DNA from 4 places in the Pseudoalteromonas sp. 2CM36K genome. Region 1 is predicted to be linked to each of the others. Evidence: predicted binding sites of a transcription regulator. Region 1 holds the regulator's gene; each other region holds the start of a gene.
The links. Region 1 encodes sigma-54, which starts transcription at its own class of promoters, with help from an activator protein. Its sites were predicted from a motif close to GTTGGCACGNNNNTNGNNT; they were not measured.
Positions count from the first base shown of each region.

Region 2: the regulator sigma-54 is predicted to act here: its motif matches at 2,515-2,533, upstream of fliE (flagellar hook-basal body complex protein FliE).
Region 3: the regulator sigma-54 is predicted to act here: its motif matches at 2,660-2,678, upstream of MTN97_RS14330 (EF-hand domain-containing protein).
Region 4: the regulator sigma-54 is predicted to act here: its motif matches at 1,613-1,631, upstream of fliS (flagellar export chaperone FliS).

Region 1 covers NZ_JALNTK010000028.1:33,774-38,285, reverse strand. The annotation lists gene MTN97_RS15865 (HPr family phosphocarrier protein) at 31-303, opposite strand; gene rapZ (RNase adapter RapZ) at 322-1,164, opposite strand; gene ptsN (PTS IIA-like nitrogen regulatory protein PtsN) at 1,184-1,636, opposite strand; gene hpf (ribosome hibernation promoting factor) at 1,641-1,928, opposite strand; gene MTN97_RS15845 (RNA polymerase factor sigma-54) at 1,955-3,454, opposite strand; gene lptB (LPS export ABC transporter ATP-binding protein) at 3,788-4,512, opposite strand, start outside; gene lptA (lipopolysaccharide transport periplasmic protein LptA) at 4,510-4,512, opposite strand, start outside.
Region 2 covers NZ_JALNTK010000003.1:222,516-227,027, forward strand. The annotation lists gene fliG (flagellar motor switch protein FliG) at 1-414, opposite strand, end outside; gene fliF (flagellar basal-body MS-ring/collar protein FliF) at 407-2,122, opposite strand; gene fliE (flagellar hook-basal body complex protein FliE) at 2,143-2,475, opposite strand; gene MTN97_RS03155 (sigma-54-dependent transcriptional regulator) at 2,633-4,057, opposite strand; gene MTN97_RS03160 (sensor histidine kinase) at 4,054-4,512, opposite strand, start outside.
Region 3 covers NZ_JALNTK010000023.1:15,088-19,599, forward strand. The annotation lists gene MTN97_RS14305 (TonB-dependent siderophore receptor) at 1-1,040, shown strand, start outside; gene MTN97_RS14310 (EF-hand domain-containing protein) at 1,100-1,315, opposite strand; gene MTN97_RS14315 (EF-hand domain-containing protein) at 1,380-1,592, opposite strand; gene MTN97_RS14320 (EF-hand domain-containing protein) at 1,731-1,943, opposite strand; gene MTN97_RS14325 (EF-hand domain-containing protein) at 2,082-2,294, opposite strand; gene MTN97_RS14330 (EF-hand domain-containing protein) at 2,365-2,577, opposite strand; gene MTN97_RS14335 (flagellar brake protein) at 3,091-3,753, opposite strand; gene MTN97_RS14340 (TrkH family potassium uptake protein) at 3,778-4,512, opposite strand, start outside.
Region 4 covers NZ_JALNTK010000035.1:435-4,946, forward strand. The annotation lists gene MTN97_RS17125 (sigma-54-dependent Fis family transcriptional regulator) at 1-1,311, opposite strand, end outside; gene fliS (flagellar export chaperone FliS) at 1,675-2,076, shown strand; gene MTN97_RS17135 (hypothetical protein) at 2,082-2,378, shown strand; gene fliD (flagellar filament capping protein FliD) at 2,487-3,926, opposite strand; gene MTN97_RS17145 (flagellar protein FlaG) at 3,979-4,401, opposite strand.

The DNA of each region.
Region 1 (4,512 bases):
ACCACTATTAACCTTAGCTTATAAGCAGGATCATTCTTGCTCATTAAATCGTTGGTCAATGAGTTCACCTATTGCGCTAAGTGCAGGCTCAGCGTCGGGGCCTTCGCATACCACCTTAACTTCTTTGCCTTGGCTGCTTTCGAGTAACATAAGTGCCAGCACGCTATCGCCAGCGGCTTGTTTGTCATCTTGAAATAAAGTGATTGTGGCATCAAATTGCACAGAAAGCTGAGCTAATACTGTCGCCGCTCTAGCGTGTAATCCTAATTTGTTTTTTATTAAAAATGTATTTTCTAAGCGCATGACATGTTCTCGCAAGCTTTATTCTTGTTCTCGGTGGCGAATTTTTACATTAGGATGGCTCATTGCAAAGCTTTCGCCAATGGTTTGCGCTAAATAAACAGAGCGGTGTTGCCCACCGGTGCAGCCAATTGCAATAGTTAAGTAGCTGCGGTTATTTCGTTCTAAATGCGGCAGCCATGTTTGCACAAATGTTTGAATTTGCCATGTAAATTTTTGCACTATACTGTGACTTGCTAGGTAGTCTTTTACTGGTTGATCCAGCCCTGTAAGTAGCTTTAGTTCAGGCTCCCAATGCGGGTTTGGTAAAAAACGGGCATCGAATACGTAATCTGCTTCTTTAGGGAGGCCGTGTTTAAAACCAAATGATTCAAAGGTAATGATCAGTTGTTTATCTTTTTTTCCGAGTATTTTTTCACGAATAGATTCAGCAAGCTGATGCACACTTAAATCTGTGGTATCAATCATATAATCAGCACGATTAATCAATACATCAAGTAGTTGTTTTTCTTTTTTTATGGCTAAATCAAGCGGCAAAGAATCAATAGATAAAGGGTGAAGACGACGCGTTTCTGAAAAGCGTTTTATTAATGTTTGATCGTCACTGTCTAAATAAAATACCGTTGGTTTAGTAAAACCAGGTAAATATTCAATGATTTCATTAAACTGCTGTTGCTCTTTAGGTAGGTTACGTACATCAACACTCACAGCAATTTTATTATAACTGTCGGAAACACTGCGCACTAATGATGGTAATAAATTAAGAGGAATATTGTCTACACAATAATAACCTAAGTCTTCCACAACGCGTAACGCCACAGATTTACCTGACCCTGAGCGACCGCTTATAATTATTAATTCCATTTACCACCTTTCTTTATTACTACGATTGACTGACGATAACCTGATACAGTTCGCTATCCGATTTGGCGGCGCGTAACTGTTTACAAAATTCTTTATCATTGAGCTTTTCTGCTATCGTGGCTAAGGTTTTTAAATGCTGCTTATTGTCACCATCAGGTACAATTAAGGCAACAAAAATGTCGACCGGTCTGTTATCTATCGCATCAAAATTAATAGCCGTTTCGCTCACTAATATAAGTGCAAGAGGCTCTTGTACACCACTCATACGACCATGTGGAATTGCAATTCCTCGACCTATACCTGTACTTCCAAGCTTTTCTCTTGCAGTTAATGCGTTAAGAATATCTTGTTGTGTTAAATAGGGCAGTTTATTGTGAGCCAATTCACTGATAAATTCTAAAATTCTTTTTTTACTATTAAAAAGGACCGCAGCTTTACTGCAGTCCTGACAGATAAGTGAGCTTAGTTTCATAGTGTTAGTGTCGAGCAAGTTTCTCTTTGTGTTTAATTACTTGACGATCTAGCTTGTCAATGAGCGAGTCTATAGCGGCATACATATCTTGATGCTCAGTAGAAGCAAAAATCTCAGCGCCACTAACATGAACGGTTGCTTCAGCTTTTTGGTTTAGTTTTTCTACATCGAGAATAACGTGCACATTCGTTATGTGATCAGTGTGCCTCTGTAACTTCGAAAATTTGCTATTTACGTAGTCTCTAAGCGAGTCGGTAATATCTACATGACGACCAGTTAAATTCAGTTGCATAAACATTTTCCTCTTTGTTGTACGCCTTAAATCAAACTTTTACGTTGATTAGACGGGGGAATAGCTAGAGATTCGCGATATTTTGCTATAGTTCTCCTCGCTACTTTAATTCCTTGCTCTGCCAATATATCTGCAATTTTACTATCACTCAATGGTTTAGCTGAGTTTTCTGCAGCGATTAATTTTTTAATTAATGCTCGTATTGCTGTTGATGAGCATTCGCCACCATTTTCAGTACTTACATGGCTTGAAAAGAAATATTTAAGCTCAAAAATGCCACGTGGTGTGTGCATATATTTTTGCGTAGTAACACGTGAAATAGTCGACTCGTGCATTTCCACCATTTCAGCCACATCGTTAAGTACCATAGGCTTCATCGCCTCAGGACCATGTTCAAAAAAGGCCTGTTGTTGCTGCACAATACAGTTAGTTACTTTAAGCAGTGTGTCGTTTCTACTTTCTAAGCTTTTTATAAACCATTTAGCCTCTTGTAAGTGCGAGCGAATAAACTGGCTATCACCACTTGATTTAACCGTACGCGACATAGCTGCATATTGGCTATTTACTCTGATCTTAGGCATGCTATCTGGGTTTAGTTCAACCACCCAACGGCCTTTTACTTTTTTAACCGACACGTCAGGAATAACGTACTCAGACTCTTCTCTGACAATAGTGTCTGCCGGTTTTGGGCTGAGCGTATGAATCAACGTCATGATTTCTTTAAGCTCATCTTCTTTAAGCTTTGTTTTTTTCATCAACGTGCGATAGTCACGCGCAGCCAGTAAATCAATATGATCGGTTAAGATCATTTTTGTTTCGTTTAAAAAAGGTGTGTCTTTATCAAATTGATTTAGCTGAATACACAAGCACTCTTGTAAACTACGCGCGGCTATTCCCACTGGATCAAATAGTTGAATACGCTTTAGTACCGCTTCTATTTCGTCAAGTTCAACTTCATCTTCGGCGTCGTTTTCTTGGTTAAAGCTTTCTAATATTTCTTCACAGCTAAGGGTTAGAATCCCTGAGTCGTCCACAGCTTCTACAATTGCAATAGCTATCGCTTCATCGGTAGGGCTAAACGGCGTCAGTTGAAGTTGCCACATTAAATACTCATGCAGCGTTTCAGTCGAAGAGCCTTGATAAATAGATTCATCTTCTGGCATTGGGCCCGATGAAGAGGCAGGCGCAGCACTCATATATTCATCCCAAGTAACATCCATAGCCATATCATCGCTAATGGTGTCTTTGGTCATTGCTTCGCCGCTATCTTGCTCATACTCGCTAGGTTTATCGTCAGCTGAGGCACTTAGCGTTAAGTCATCGTTATCGGCTTTTTGTTCGTTTTTACCTGCTGTGTCTTCGCTGTAATCGTGTTCTTCAACTTCAAGCAAGGGGTTGCTATCGAGCGCTTCTTGAATTTCTTGCTGGAGATCCAATGTACTGAGTTGCAATAAGCGAATTGCTTGTTGCAACTGTGGAGTCATTGTAAGTTGCTGGCCCATGCGCAGCTGTAATGATTGCCTCATGTATCTCTAACAATCCTTTTAAATTACGGTCTGTTGACCTTTGCGATTAAAATTTGTTCAAACTAGGGGCGGTTTAATTGCGGCGCGAGGTTTGTAACCTAGTGGACTAAGTCAAAACCGAGCAACAAAGAGTAAATCGTCCCTAGGCAGAACCCGAAGGGCAGCGCCTGTTTGGCATTGATGCTGCGTTATCGCCTATTTATGGGGAATACCACACCACATAGGCTCTGCCTTGCCTAAATATCAAACAGACTGCTGCAAATTCAACCTTGATAGGTCAACAGACCTAAGTATGATTAATCTTAGCAGATGCTTAGTGGAATAACACACATATTAGAGCTTGAACTGCTCGCCCAAATAAACATCGCGTACTGTTTTATCGTTTAATACGTATTCAGGAGTGCCTGATGCAATTAACTCCCCATGAGAAACTATGTAGGCTTTTTCACAAACATCAAGTGTTTCGCGCACATTATGATCTGTAATAAGGACGCCAATGCCACGGTTTTTAAGATGCTCTATAATCTTTTTAATATCTAATACTGAGATAGGATCAACCCCCGCAAAGGGTTCGTCTAAAAGGATAAATTTAGGGTTTGCTGCAAGCGCGCGAGCAATTTCAACGCGGCGACGTTCACCACCTGATAAAGCCATACCTTGACTATCGCGGATATGCTGAATGCTAAATTCATCAAGTAAATTATTTAAAGTATCTTCGCGTTGTTGTTTATTTAATTCTTTACGTGTTTCTAAGATAGCCATTAAGTTTTGATAAACAGTCAGCTTTCTAAAAATAGACGACTCTTGCGGTAAATAACCAATCCCTAAACGCGCTCGGCTGTGCATCGGTAATAAAGTAATATCTTTATCATCAATTGATATTTTGCCTTTATCGCTAGGTACAAGGCCTACAATCATATAAAAGGTGGTGGTTTTACCTGCACCATTAGGGCCAAGTAACCCCACAATACTGCCAGCTTCAACCTCTAGGCCAACGTTTTTCACCACTTCACGACCTTTGTAGCTTTTAGCTAATAGCTCTGCTTTTAATGTGCTCA
Region 2 (4,512 bases), on a different contig from region 1:
CTCATTACGAATAATGTTAGCTACCTGCTTTGAGTCCATCCATTTCAATGAATCAAGACCTTTAGCGCCTGAGCCCATAACAATTTGGTCTATTAAGCTGGCGGCTTTATCTTCACCTAATGCAGCAGTAAGTGCTTTTTTGATAAAATCTTCAGACTGAAAACCTATCGTACTAAAGCTCTGAATTTGTTCAATAAATAAATTATGAACTGCGCTAATTTTAGCTTGCGACAAATCATCGATTGCCGCCATAGCCATACCTACCTTTTGCACTTGTTTTGGCTCTAAGTGCTTTAGGATTTGCGCTGCATCTTCTTCAGATAAGCTCAGCAATAATATCGCCGCTTTATCTACACCATCGAGCTTATCAACATCAAACGCCGCTGGTAGTTGTTTTTGTTCTTGATCAGTCATCTTCTGTTAACCACGCTTTCACTACTTGTGATGATAGTTCTGGTTCATTGGCTACAAGGGCACGAACCGCTTTGAGTAAGTCTTCGTCGCCATGTAGGTCTGGTAAGCGTAGTGTACCATCGCTAGAGAAGCCAACAGAAGCAGAATCAAAGTCATTATTTAGCATATCTAATGTGCTGTCACCAAGGTCAACACCTGAACTAAGAGAGTCTTCATCGTATTCTTCAAGTGTATTATCTGGGTAAATTAAGCGTTTAAGCATAGGTTTAACAACAGCTAGTATCAGTACAATAATAACCAGCGCACCTAACACTAAGCGCAACATTTTCATAAACCAGTCTTGTTCCCATAAAGGCAATTCAAAATCAAGCGCTGAGTCTTCACGAACAAATGGTACGGTTACTACTTCAAGAGCATCACCCCGTTGCATATCAAAGCCTACGCCACCTTGTAACAAGCGACGAATATTTGACAAAGCTTCTACCGAGCGTGGCGTCATAGTTGTTTCACCATTTTCACCCACCGTAGGCAGGTAATCAACCGCTACAGAGACACTGATTCTGCGGATCACACCGGTTTGCTGACGCTTATGTGAAATAGTGGTATCGAGTTCATAGTTACGAGTGGCTTCTTTGTGAGTTCTACTCGGTGAGGTTGCAGTGCCTGCACCGCCCGCCATCGCATCTTCAGGAATAGTTGAGTTAACTGGTGGCTGATTAGTCAGCGCGCCTGGAATACCAACCGCTAGGCCACCAATATTATTTTCTTCAAAGGTTGTTTCACTTCTTACCGCAGGTAAGTCTGGGTTGTAACGTTTTTGTGTTTCTTCTACCGCACTAAAGTCCATACTTAAATCTACTTGTGCGGTGTAATTACCTAATCCAACCACGGGGATCAAAATACTGTCGATTTTTTCTAGGTATTCTTGCTCACGTTTACGTTCAATATCGTATTCTTTACGTGAGCGTGCAGCTAAAGAGGTTTGCGAGCCTGAATTTAATAAGCGACCATTTTGATCGGTCACAGTAACGCGCGAAGGCTCAAGCCCTTGTACCGCTGAAGCTATCATATCAACAACCGAGTCAACTTCCTCGCCATCTAGAGAGCGACCGCGTTTAAGAGTAAGTACAACAGTCGCAGAGGGTTTTTTCTCTCTACGGGCAAATACATTTTCTTTGGGAATAGCTAACAATACTTTGGCGCGAGTAACATTATTTAGCTCTTCTATAGTACGGGCAAGTTGTTGCTCACGGCCATGTTTAAGGCGCTCACGTTCTAAACGCTGGCTTACCCCAAACCCCATGTCTTGCATAATAATGTCGCTACCTGATGTAGGCCCTTGATCTAAACCTTCACGGGTCATCAATAACTTGATATTTTGATATTCAGTTTCATCCACCGAGACCACATTGCCATCAAGTTGGTAGTCAATTTTTTGTGCATCTAAAAAGTCGAGTGTTTCTATTAACTCTTCAGTTTGCATTTTACCTAAAGGGCGCATATCTGGCTGACGAGCCCAAATAATAACGAAAATAGCAATGGCTAAACAAATAGCTAATGCAACAATCAGGGTAATTTGACGTAAAACATCAACACCGCCAAGAGAACTGAAATAGCCTGATTTTTGCTCTTGTTGATCTTCGTTTTCACTTTGCTCCATCATGCCATCAGCAAGTGCCAGATCTGTAGATTGATTAGATTGCGCCACAATAATTCTCCACTACCTAGTTAAACAGGCATGTTCATAATTTCTTTATAAGACTCAACAAGCTTATTACGAACCTGTACCGTAGCTTCAAATGCCACAGAAGACTTTTGCGAAGCAATCATAGCCTCGGCAAGTGATACGCTTCTGTCGCCATTCTCTACCGCTTTTACTTTTTGTCCTGTGTCTTGCTGAAGTTCATGCACTGTATTAAGGGCATTACTCAACATGTCACCAAACTGTGCTGTAGAGGTTGATTGCACTTGCGTTGGCAAGTTATTAACTTGATTACTACGTGTGGCCTCTGCAGCCATTGATTGCATTTCTTGAAATAAAGCACTGTTTTGAATTTTCATAATTGTCTCTGATAATGCAGTAAACTCTTAAAGTGAATAAAGCACAAAACATGCCAAAAATTAAAACTAATTAAAACAACGCTTTAAGTAAAATAATTAAGCAGTCAGAGTTTTGACAGCCCTAAATTCAAGTGATTGAACTTAGGGCTTATGGGGATTATGCTGGGAGGGAAATACCTAAATCACGCATTTGTGCTAATTTGTAGCGTAAAGTACGCGGGCTAATACCTAAGGTTTCGGCGACCTCTTTGCGTTTTCCTTGGCAGCGTGCCAAGGTTTCTAAAATAATACGATGTTCTTTATCTTTAAGCTCATCTTTGTAACTACCAGTATCGACGGCTAACAAATCATTTTTTTGCTCATCTGCAGGCGCTGCTTTTTCATCATAATAAGCGTTACTGAGACTACTTTTTACAGGCTCAATGTCAGCTTTAGTTTCTGCAACAAAATGCGTTGGGGCTAGATTTTCGATAAAAATAGCATGCTCATCAATACTATTTCCACTGCGTAAAATTAATGCTCGCTGGATAACGTTATCTAGTTCGCGTACATTCCCGGGCCAACTATGGCTAAGCAGTTTTTGCTCTGCACTGCTATCTAAATACGCCATTGGCTCTTTGCTTTTACTTAAGTGACGTTCAATCAAATGTTTAGCCAACACAATAATGTCACCTGGGCGCTCACACAGAGGTCGCCACAGTAAAGGGAAAACATTGAGTCGATAATATAAATCTTCGCGGAACTGATTTTCAGCAACGGCCTCTTTTAATTCGCGGTTACTGGTTGCAAGCACACGTACATCCAGTGCAATGGTTTTACGACCACCTAAACGCTCAACTTCACGCTCTTGTAGTACACGTAACAGCTTGGCTTGCAGGCCTAAATCCATTTCGGTGATTTCATCAAGTAAAATAGTACCGCCCTGTGCTTGTTCAAACTTACCAGGGCAAGCTTGAATAGCACCGGTAAACGCGCCTTTCTCATAACCAAATAAAGTGGCTTCGAGCATATTTTCGGGAATAGCCGCACAGTTAATCGCTACAAACGGTTCGTTACAGCGTTTTGATTTGTCATGAATATAACGCGCCAGTACTTCTTTACCAGAGCCACTTGGCCCAAGCACCATCACACTGGCATCTGAACGAGCAACTTTACCTGCAAGTTCAAGTAGTTGAATACTACTAGGGTCGGCAACAATAGGACCGTCTGTTTCTTTTTCTTTTTCTGGTAAGTAACGACTCACCATATTCAATAGCACTTCTGGTGCAAATGGCTTAGCCATATAATCAATCGCGCCTAAACGCATAGCCTCTACAGCATCATCAATAGTGGCGTAGGCCGTCATCATTAGTACGGGTAAATCAGGGTAATTTAATTTAATACTACGTAATAAATCCAAGCCGCTCATTGCGCCCATTTGTACATCACTGACCACCAATGAAAATGCTTCTTTTTTTAGTAGCACCATGGCTTGCTCGGCACTATTGGCGGCCATACAGGCTATACCTGACATTTCAAGCGTATCAATTAATGCTTCACGAAGTCCGGCGTCATCTTCTACAACTAAAATAGTGTTACTCATTGTGACTCCCCTAATTTAGATGTGACACTAATAGGTAGCAACATACTAAAAATTGCTCCCCCTTGTGGGTTGTTGTCTGCTTCAACACGTCCCTGATGTGCACTGGCCACTGAACTTACAACGGCAAGTCCTAAACCAGTACCTTGGCTTTTAGTGGTATAAAAGGGTTCAAATATTTTTTCAGTTTGTGCTAAATCAAGCCCAGGGCCATTATCACTAACACTAATGCGGACATAATCAGGGTCTTGCATATCACGCAAAGCACTAAGATGTACTTGTGCGCCACTGCCAATGACTTGAATACTGTTGTGAATTAGGTTTTGAATTGCGCTTGCCAATGCTGTTTTATTACCCATAATTTCAATATCGGGTTCAGGTAAGCTCACATTTAATTCGCTATCATTGAGCGCTACCATAGCATCGGCACCGGTTTTAACTTCACTTAGTAGCTGTTG
Region 3 (4,512 bases), on a different contig from region 1:
TGGGCCAAAGTCACCAACTGCTATTTGGTTATAATACCCAAGAGCAACAGTTTTCGACCCCTTATTATGCTAGTCAACAAAGTGACTATGTTATCGGCGATTTCACTGACTCTAGTTATAGCATTGCAAAACCAAATTGGCAGTCAGAAGCGGCTTACGGATCTTATGGCACAACTAAACAAGATGCACTTTATGTTGCTGCACAACTAAATATAACCGATGCCTTGTCTTTAATTGTTGGAAGCCGGTTAAATCAATGTCAAACCAATCAAGATAATTTTGGTCGCATGCATGATTATAAAATAAATGATGAACTAACTAATTATTTTGGAGCAACTTATGAACTAACACAGAATTGGGCTTTGTATGCTAATTACACTGATATTTTTACACCACAAAGTCGAGTTGATAAAAATGGACATTATTTAAGCCCTATTAAAGGTAAGAATTATGAAATTGGCATAAAAGCTTCTGTACTTGATGAACGTTTAGACATATCCCTTTCTGGATTTAAAATTTATCAAGATAATGTAGGCGAGTACACGGGAGATACCATTGCAGAAACACTTCAGGCCATCTACAAGCCCATTGACGGCACATTAACTCAGGGCTACGAGCTAGAAATCAACGGAAAATTAACCGACAACTGGAACGCTTATTTTGGCTATACTCATAGTAAAGGCGAAAAACCGGATAATACGGTATTAAATACCACCAACCCAAAAGATCAATTTAAACTTTTTACTAGCTATCAACTCTCAGGTGCATTAGACAATCTAAAAGTGGGTGGTGGCTATCGCTGGCAAAGCAATAGCTATGATGAAGTTAAAAACCCTGTTTATGGCGCTGTTGAGGTAAACCAGCCTAGTTATGGTATTGCCAGCCTAATGGCGAATTATCAAATGAATGAGCAATTATCTGTTAGCCTAAATATCGATAACTTATTTGATAAGCATTATTACAGTCAAATTGGGTTCTATAACCAATATCGTTATGGCAAGCCAAGAAGCTTCTCTCTCCAACTTAAATATAGTCTCTAACAAGTATAAAAAAGCCGCTGACTATTCAGCGGCTTTAGTGGAGTATGATGGGGTAATACTTATTGTACTCTTGCAAACTCTTCTTTAGAAAGTTCACCATTTCCGTCAGTATCTAAGTCATCAAAAATATTCATTAGTTGTTTATTAGACGCAGCTTCCTGCTGACTAATTACACCGTCGCCATTACTATCAAAAGAGGCAAAATCTACCGCTGCATAAGCTGCTGATGATGACGCTAATACTAAAATCGCAAGTGTTGTGTTTAATGCTTTCATAATAAGTCTCCTATAAGAGGGAAATCCTTTTCTGAGATCCCTGTGCAATGAAAAAAGTCAAAAATTAAAAGTTTGCAAACTCAGCTTTAGAAAGCTCACCATTACCGTCAGTATCAAGCTCAGTAAATGCGGCTGTTAAATCAGCGTTTACAGCCGCTTCGCTTTGACTAATAGCGCCGTTACCATCAGTATCAAGCATGTCAAAGTCGCTTGCTGCAAAAGCAGCTGATGAAGAAGCAAGAGCGATAAGTGCGAATGTTTTATGTAATGTTTTCATAATTTAATCCTTCAAAATGTAATGCAATGGTCTATCAAAAAATTGTGTCTGGCTATCACAGTCCTTGTTATTCTCTTTCATAGGCTTCCTTGCCTATCTAGGTTGTCTTTGGCAACTCAGAATATACTTAGCCTTGTCTTATGCTTTCGAAAATTCTTCTTTTGATAGCTCACCGTTTTGGTCAGTATCAAGCTCTGAGAACATGCTCATTAATTTTGCATCAACCGATGCTTCGCTTTGGCTAATAGCGCCGTTACCGTCAGTATCTAGTGTGTCAAAGTCGCTCGCTGCAAAGGCAGCTGATGAAGAAGCAAGAGCGATAAGTGCAAATGTTTTGTGTAATGTTTTCATAATTTAATCCTTCAAAATGTAATGCAATGGTCTATCAAAAAATTGTGTCTGGCTATCACAGTCCTTGTTATTCTCTTTCATAGGCTTCCTTGCCTATTTAGGTTGTCTTTGGCAACTCAGAATATACTTAGACTTGTCTTATGCTTTCGAAAATTCTTCTTTTGATAGCTCACCGTTTTGGTCAGTATCAAGCTCTGAGAACATGCTCATTAATTTTGCATCAACCGATGCTTCGCTTTGGCTAATAGCGCCGTTACCGTCAGTATCTAGTGTGTCAAAGTCGCTCGCCGCAAAGGCAGCTGATGAAGAAGCAAGAGCGATAAGTGCAAATGTTTTGTGTAATGTTTTCATAATGAGTATTCCTTAAAATCGTTTAAATTATGGGGGAGCTTTTAACTCCCAAAACTTTAATAGCTTAGGGTTATGCTTTAGAGAACTCTTCTTTTGATAGCTCACCGTTTTGGTCTGTATCAAGCTCTGAAAACATGCCCATTAGTTTTGCATCAACTGATGCTTCGCTTTGACTGATTGCGCCGTTGCCGTCAACGTCTAGCTTATCAAAGTCGCTTGCTGCAAAAGCAGCTGATGAAGAAGCCAATGCGATAAGTGCTAAAGTTTTATTAATGCTTTTCATAATCTATCTTCCTTCAAAGTTTATGTTTTATGCGATTAAGTGTTTTACTTTAAATCACGTTTCGTTCTATACAGCCTGACTATTACAACTTCGATGCCAATAATATAAAAACTATAATTTTCAATAAATTAACCTGCAACTAGCTGAAAATGGCGCTATTTAACTCGTTATTTTGTTGCTTTTTAGCAACAGTAGATGAGGCAATAAAATTAAAACAATAAAAATCAAAGAGTTGAGTTTAAGGAAAGCCCCACACAGTCGATGAGCAATCGCTAAAAAAGAGGATTAAATAAACAAAAAGGAAGGTGAGTTAAGTTTAATTTTGTTATAAACAAAAAATTAGAATAAAAAAAAATATTTAACTAATTGTTTTTAATAAATTTATAAAATAAATTTGAAATGGATTTTAAAAATAACAACAACGCATGGCTATTTGTTGCAAAAGAGCGAAAATGTTAGAGCTTGTTGATATTTTAGAATTGTAAAATGTTCAGCGTCGAAAGATAACAGGCTTTATACAATTTCAACTTCAAGTGCACTAGGGTCAATGAAGTGATCTCCCATCAGGGTTTTCATTTGCTCTTCACTGGCAAATAATCGAATTCCGCAATATATACCTTTAGCATGTTTTTTCACGCTGCATATTTGCCCTTCGTGCTTTGTATCTTCATCAAACACTACAATACAACGCATATCTTTAATGTCGTCAATTTCTTGGGTTGTTTTAATATCAAACATAACACCCGTTAACGAAATATCTTTTATAACGCCTTCAAAGGAGGGACGATCATCCGATAATTTTAACTTGGCAGGAAACAGCGTCGGTATACGCGCTTGCGAGCGCAGCTCAAATAACTGTACTTGTGAAGGATAGTCGATAAACAATAACTTAGCCGGGTGAGATGCTACAGACATAAGCTGCTGACGAAACGCTAGTACATGCCCACCACTGCCCTCTATAAGCGCTCTTACCACCACCATCACACCATCGCGTAAATAATCACTTGCCATGGGGAGCCGTTTTGCATTGGGGTAATTTAAAATAATAAACTTTTTTTCTAATAAGCCTATAAACTCTGTTTTTACACGTCGGCTACTGGTTGGTGTCAGTATTTCTAAATCGACCATGCCACCTGTGACGATTTGGCTTAACTTTTCCAAATTGGTTTTTTGCATAGTTCCTTCCTAATATTTAAAACGTTATCCACGCCAAAATGTTGGGGTAAATAGCACTAATAGTGTAAATATCTCTAAACGACCAAATACCATTGCCACGGTTAATATCCATTTTGCAGTATCGGTAATAGCGCCATAATGAGAAGCAACATCACCTAAACCAGGCCCAAGGTTATTTAAACACGCTGCCGTTGCTGAGAATGCCGTTATATTGTCTAACCCGGTGCCCATTAACGCTAACATAATAATAATAAAGACTAGTGCATAAGCCGAGAAAAAACCCCATACTGCTTCAACTACTTTATCTGGTAGCGCCTTTCGTCCTAACTTTATAGAGTATATAGCTCGAGGATGCACTAAGCGGTTTAGCTCTCGCACCCCTTGTAGATAAAGTAAAAACACGCGCACTACTTTCATACCGCCGCCAGTCGAACCAGCACAGCCACCAATAAAACTAGAGAATATTAATAAAATAGGTAAAAACAAAGGCCAAGCAGAAAAGTTATCTGTGGCAAATCCTGCGGTGCTGCTCATAGATACAGCTTGAAACAATGCCTGATCGAGGGTTTCATCGCCATTGGCATAAACATCGTGAGATGAAAGTACCGTGAAACAAATCACCACCAGCGCGAGCTGAATACATAGAAACACTTTGAATTCAGGGTCACGAATGTAAACACTAATATTACGACTCGCTACAGCAGCATAATGCAGTGAAAAGTTAATGGCCGCGATAATTAAAAAGAACACACAAATAAA
Region 4 (4,512 bases), on a different contig from region 1:
TTCAAGCTCAGCTAAGTACTCTTTAAGCTCAATACCTTCATCGGGCAATAAACCAGGTGCAGCCTGAACAAAATCATCTTCTAGATCTATTTCATCTTCGCTAAATCCGCCACTAAAAATATCATTAAACGCATCACGTTCCATCAGCTCTTCTGGGTACTGTGGCTCATAGGCTTCAACTTCAATGTAGCGGTATTTATTGGGTAAATCAGGAACATCCACAACCTTATCTGGAAACATAATAACCATGCGTTCAACAAGGTTCGCCAGCTCACGAATATTACCTGGCCAAGAATGCTCTTTTAAACTATCAATAGCACGCTCTGTAAACTTAGCCGTAGTACCGCTTTGCTCATTTACGCGGCGCATTAGCTCTTTAAGCAGCAAAGGGATGTCTTCTGCGCGTTGAGCAAGAGATGGACTCTCAATAGGAAAAACATTTAAGCGATAGTATAAATCTTCTCTAAATGAGCCTTTTTCTATCATGCTTTCAAGGTCACGGTGGGTTGCAGCAATCACACGCACATCAGCCTGAATCGCTTTGGTACCACCAACGCGCTCATAGCTACGCTCTTGAAGCACTCGTAGTAACTTAACCTGCATTTGCAGTGGCATATCCCCTATTTCATCTAAAAATAGCGTGCCACCTTGCGCTAACTCAAAACGGCCTTTTCGTGCTGAAATAGCCCCAGTAAACGCACCTTTTTCATGGCCAAATAGTTCACTTTCTAGTAGCTCCGCAGGAATTGCCCCACAGTTTACTGGTACAAATGGGCCTTTGTTACGCTTAGAAAGCAAATGTACGTTACGGGCAACTACTTCTTTACCTGTGCCCGATTCACCTAAAATAAGTACGTTGGCATCGGTTTTAGCAACTTGAGTAATTAAAAAGCGTAAATCTTTTACGGCTTTGGTTTCACCTACAAGGCCATCAAAGGTGCTTTTTTCTTTGTTATGTTTATGCTCGTGAGGCAACATGCGCTGATATTGCTGACAGTCATGTAATAACTGAGTGGTAACTTCATGAGTAAATGGCTCACATATCAATCCCACAACATTAGCGAGACTCAGTAGCGGTTTGAGCGTTTCACCTATCAGTAAAAAAGGGAAAGTCGGATAGCGTTTAATTAAACTTTCATGATCCAAAGATTGCAACGCCCCTAATACCACAATACATTCTTTGTTTTGATAGTGGCTACATGCCTGTTCAAAGTCAGCTTCTGTTTGCAACTGTACCGCCTCACCAATAAAAGTAAGGGATGCATATAATCCAATAGAGCGATTATTATTATTATCTAAAATTAAGATCATTTTTTAGCGAGCCATTTATTTCACTAATTTGTTTTATTAATCAAATTGTAAGCCAGTTGGATTTTGATGCAAGTAATAGCGGCGATTTTTTGACATTAACGCCAAAAAACAGACACATCAAGTAAAAACCACCCCTTAAAAGCTAGGTAATTAGTACTGGAATGAAAATAATTAGTTAACAAAATGCTGCCACCCTCTTTATTAAGCAAGTTCATCCTGTATTGTTATTATATTTATAATTAATTTAAATTGTTTACTTAAGTTGTGACCATAAATGCCGATACATAAATAAGCGAAAATGCTTGGCATTAATATTGCTTTGTTTCATATAGACAATTTCACATATTTATTTAGGATTTTTCCATGGCTCATGTTTCATTAAAAAAATATTCTCAAGTGCGTGCCAGTAGTATTGCCGAAATGGCACCGTATGAGCAAATTAATCTTATTTTTAGTAACATAATTGGTCGCTTGGCCGCGACTAAAGGTTTTATTGAACGCAAAGAAATAGCAAAAAAAGGCGAAAACATCTCTGCCTGTATTTTACTATTAGGTGCACTGCAAGATGCGCTTAATTTAAAAGTAGAACAAGACCCGAGTATTTCTAACAATTTATTGGCTCTTTATGATTATTGTCAGCGTCGTTTAACGCAAGCGAACATAAACAACGATATTGAAGCGATTACTGAAGTATCAAGCATTGTTAAAGAAATTAAAGAAGGTTGGGAGGGTATTCCTGCCGACCAACGTATGCCGGCTATTTAATAACTATGCCAAAAAAGTCAACACAAGCCGCAGAGCAAATTAAACAATTACTCTGCGAGCTTCAAGCTCAAGTTAATAGCAACAGGGCCGATGGTGCTGCTAATTCGCTTGAGTTATTAAATAAACACTTAGTAAATTGGTGCGAAAGTACCTCACCGCCAAGTGTTGATGAGTTAAGTGTACTGCAAACGCAAATTAATATGATTTTAGCAACCGCAGAAAACCAAAAAGTAGAGTCGTTTAATGCGATACTCAAACATAAAAAGTCGGATAAAGCCATAAACGCTTATAAGTCGACTTAACAGTAAAAACCAACCCTTAGCATACCATCACCAAGCACACTAAGTGGCACACAATAAAAAGGCCGCTAAGTTAAATACTTAGCGGCCTTTTTAAATTAATAATACATATTATTTAGACTGCCTTACCACACCTGGCATATTGTCTAACTGCGCTTGAATATAGCTACTGGTAGAGTTTAAGCCTGCCACCAATAAATCCATACTATTGTACTGCGCATACAAGCGCGACTCTAGTGACTCCATTTTACGCGCAAACGACACGCGCTCGTCATCAATATCGCGCAGCTGCCCTTCTTTACTTTCTATTCTGTTTTGAATTAAACCATCTGACTTAGTATAAAAGTTCATTAACTCATCAAACGATTGGGCAAAACCACCTTCGTCAGTATTTTTACCTACAAAAAACTGCTGCACTAAATCAACATCATTTTTTACTTGCTCGTCTAAGCGTTCGCTATCTAAGCTTAACTTACCGTATCTGTCGGCTTCAACACCCAACTGCGATAGCGATAAAGAGTTACCATCGCCCAAGTCAACACTGTTGGTAATTTCTTGCCTTAACTTTGACATAACACCACGTAGCAGAGAATCACCCGCCATTACGCCAGCGCCATCCTCGCCAGATTTACCTAAATTCTTACTTAGCTCTAACAGCTCATTGTAACTTTTAACAAACCCATCAAGTCCAGCTTTAATATTATTATTGTTTTCTTTTACTGTTAATGTGCTTACGTCATCATCAATACCTTGGGTTTTTTTAGCCGTAATATCTACGCCATCAATAACACTTTTAAACTCGTTCGTACTACTTGAAGCAATTAAAGTACCATCAATGGTTATTTGAGCATTTTGCGCCGCATTTACCTCAGTTAAATTAGTCGTATGGTTTGCAGGGTCCGCATCAGACACGTCATAGGCTAAGCGAGAGAGCCCGCCTACATCGGTATTGTTACCATCGCTATCTTGTACGGTAATGGTAATGGCGTTTTCTTCACCGGTTTGTTTACTGGTTAAAACCAAATGTTGACCTGCATCACTGGTTACTATCGTTGCTACCACAGAGTCATTAGAGTCAGAGCCAGTGTATGGGCCGTTATTTATTTGGTCTCTTAAATCTTCCAGTGTATTAGTAGGCGACAGCACAGTCGAAAAACTGTTATCTCCAGAGCCAATAGTAATCACACCACCACCAATCGCCTCATCGGCAGCAAATGCAGGAGACGATAACTTATGGGCTTGTGCCAGTGCATCAACTTTTACATTATAACTGCCTGGCTCGGCGTCTTTGTTTGAGCTAAGAGATATAAAATCATCATTACCCGATGCTGTGCGCTTTTGGTAGTTATCGACCTTGCCAAGCGCGGTCATAGATTCTTGCACTTTTACAAGTGCCGCCTTAAGTGCCCCAGCGGCAGAAATATCTGTGGTTAAATTACCCTCTTTTCTATTTAAACGCGATTCAAAAGGGGCTTTTTCGGCATTTACCAATGCACCTACAATTTCTGATACTTGTAAGCCTGAGCCTAACCCTGTAAACGAAATAGCCATATTACCCTCTTTAATAACTATTTAAATGAAAAATTAAGCCACCATTTAGGCGCTATACAGTGTGATCTATCAATAAGCCCGCAGTTTCAGATAACTTAGACACTAAATTTAACACCTCTTCCGATGGATATTGTTTAATAATATCGCCAGTGTCTTTATCTAGCACTTTAATTACATCGCGGCCAGAGTCCTCGTCTACCTGAAACTGTAAGCTACGGTTCATTTCGCCCATAAAGTCCTGCAATTGTTGCGCCATTTGTTCTAGTTGTTCACGCTCTAACGGCTGAGCAGTTACTTCTTGATTATTTTTTTCGTATTGATTTTGCTGTAATCGTTGCTGATTTTGTGTATCAGCTTGCTTTACATCGTCAACAGCGCGTTCGGTTAGCGAACTAGCCGCTTGACCAACTACTTTATCTTCACCCGCAAGCGGAGTTGGTAATGTAACTTCTGCATTGGAATTAATGGTATTCATAACAGATTCCTATTTATTAGTTAATTAAACAATAGCTCAATTAAAACCCTTAAACCACAAAAGGAGGTAGCTAAAGCCACCTCCTTTTTTGTAAAACTAATACTGACTTTA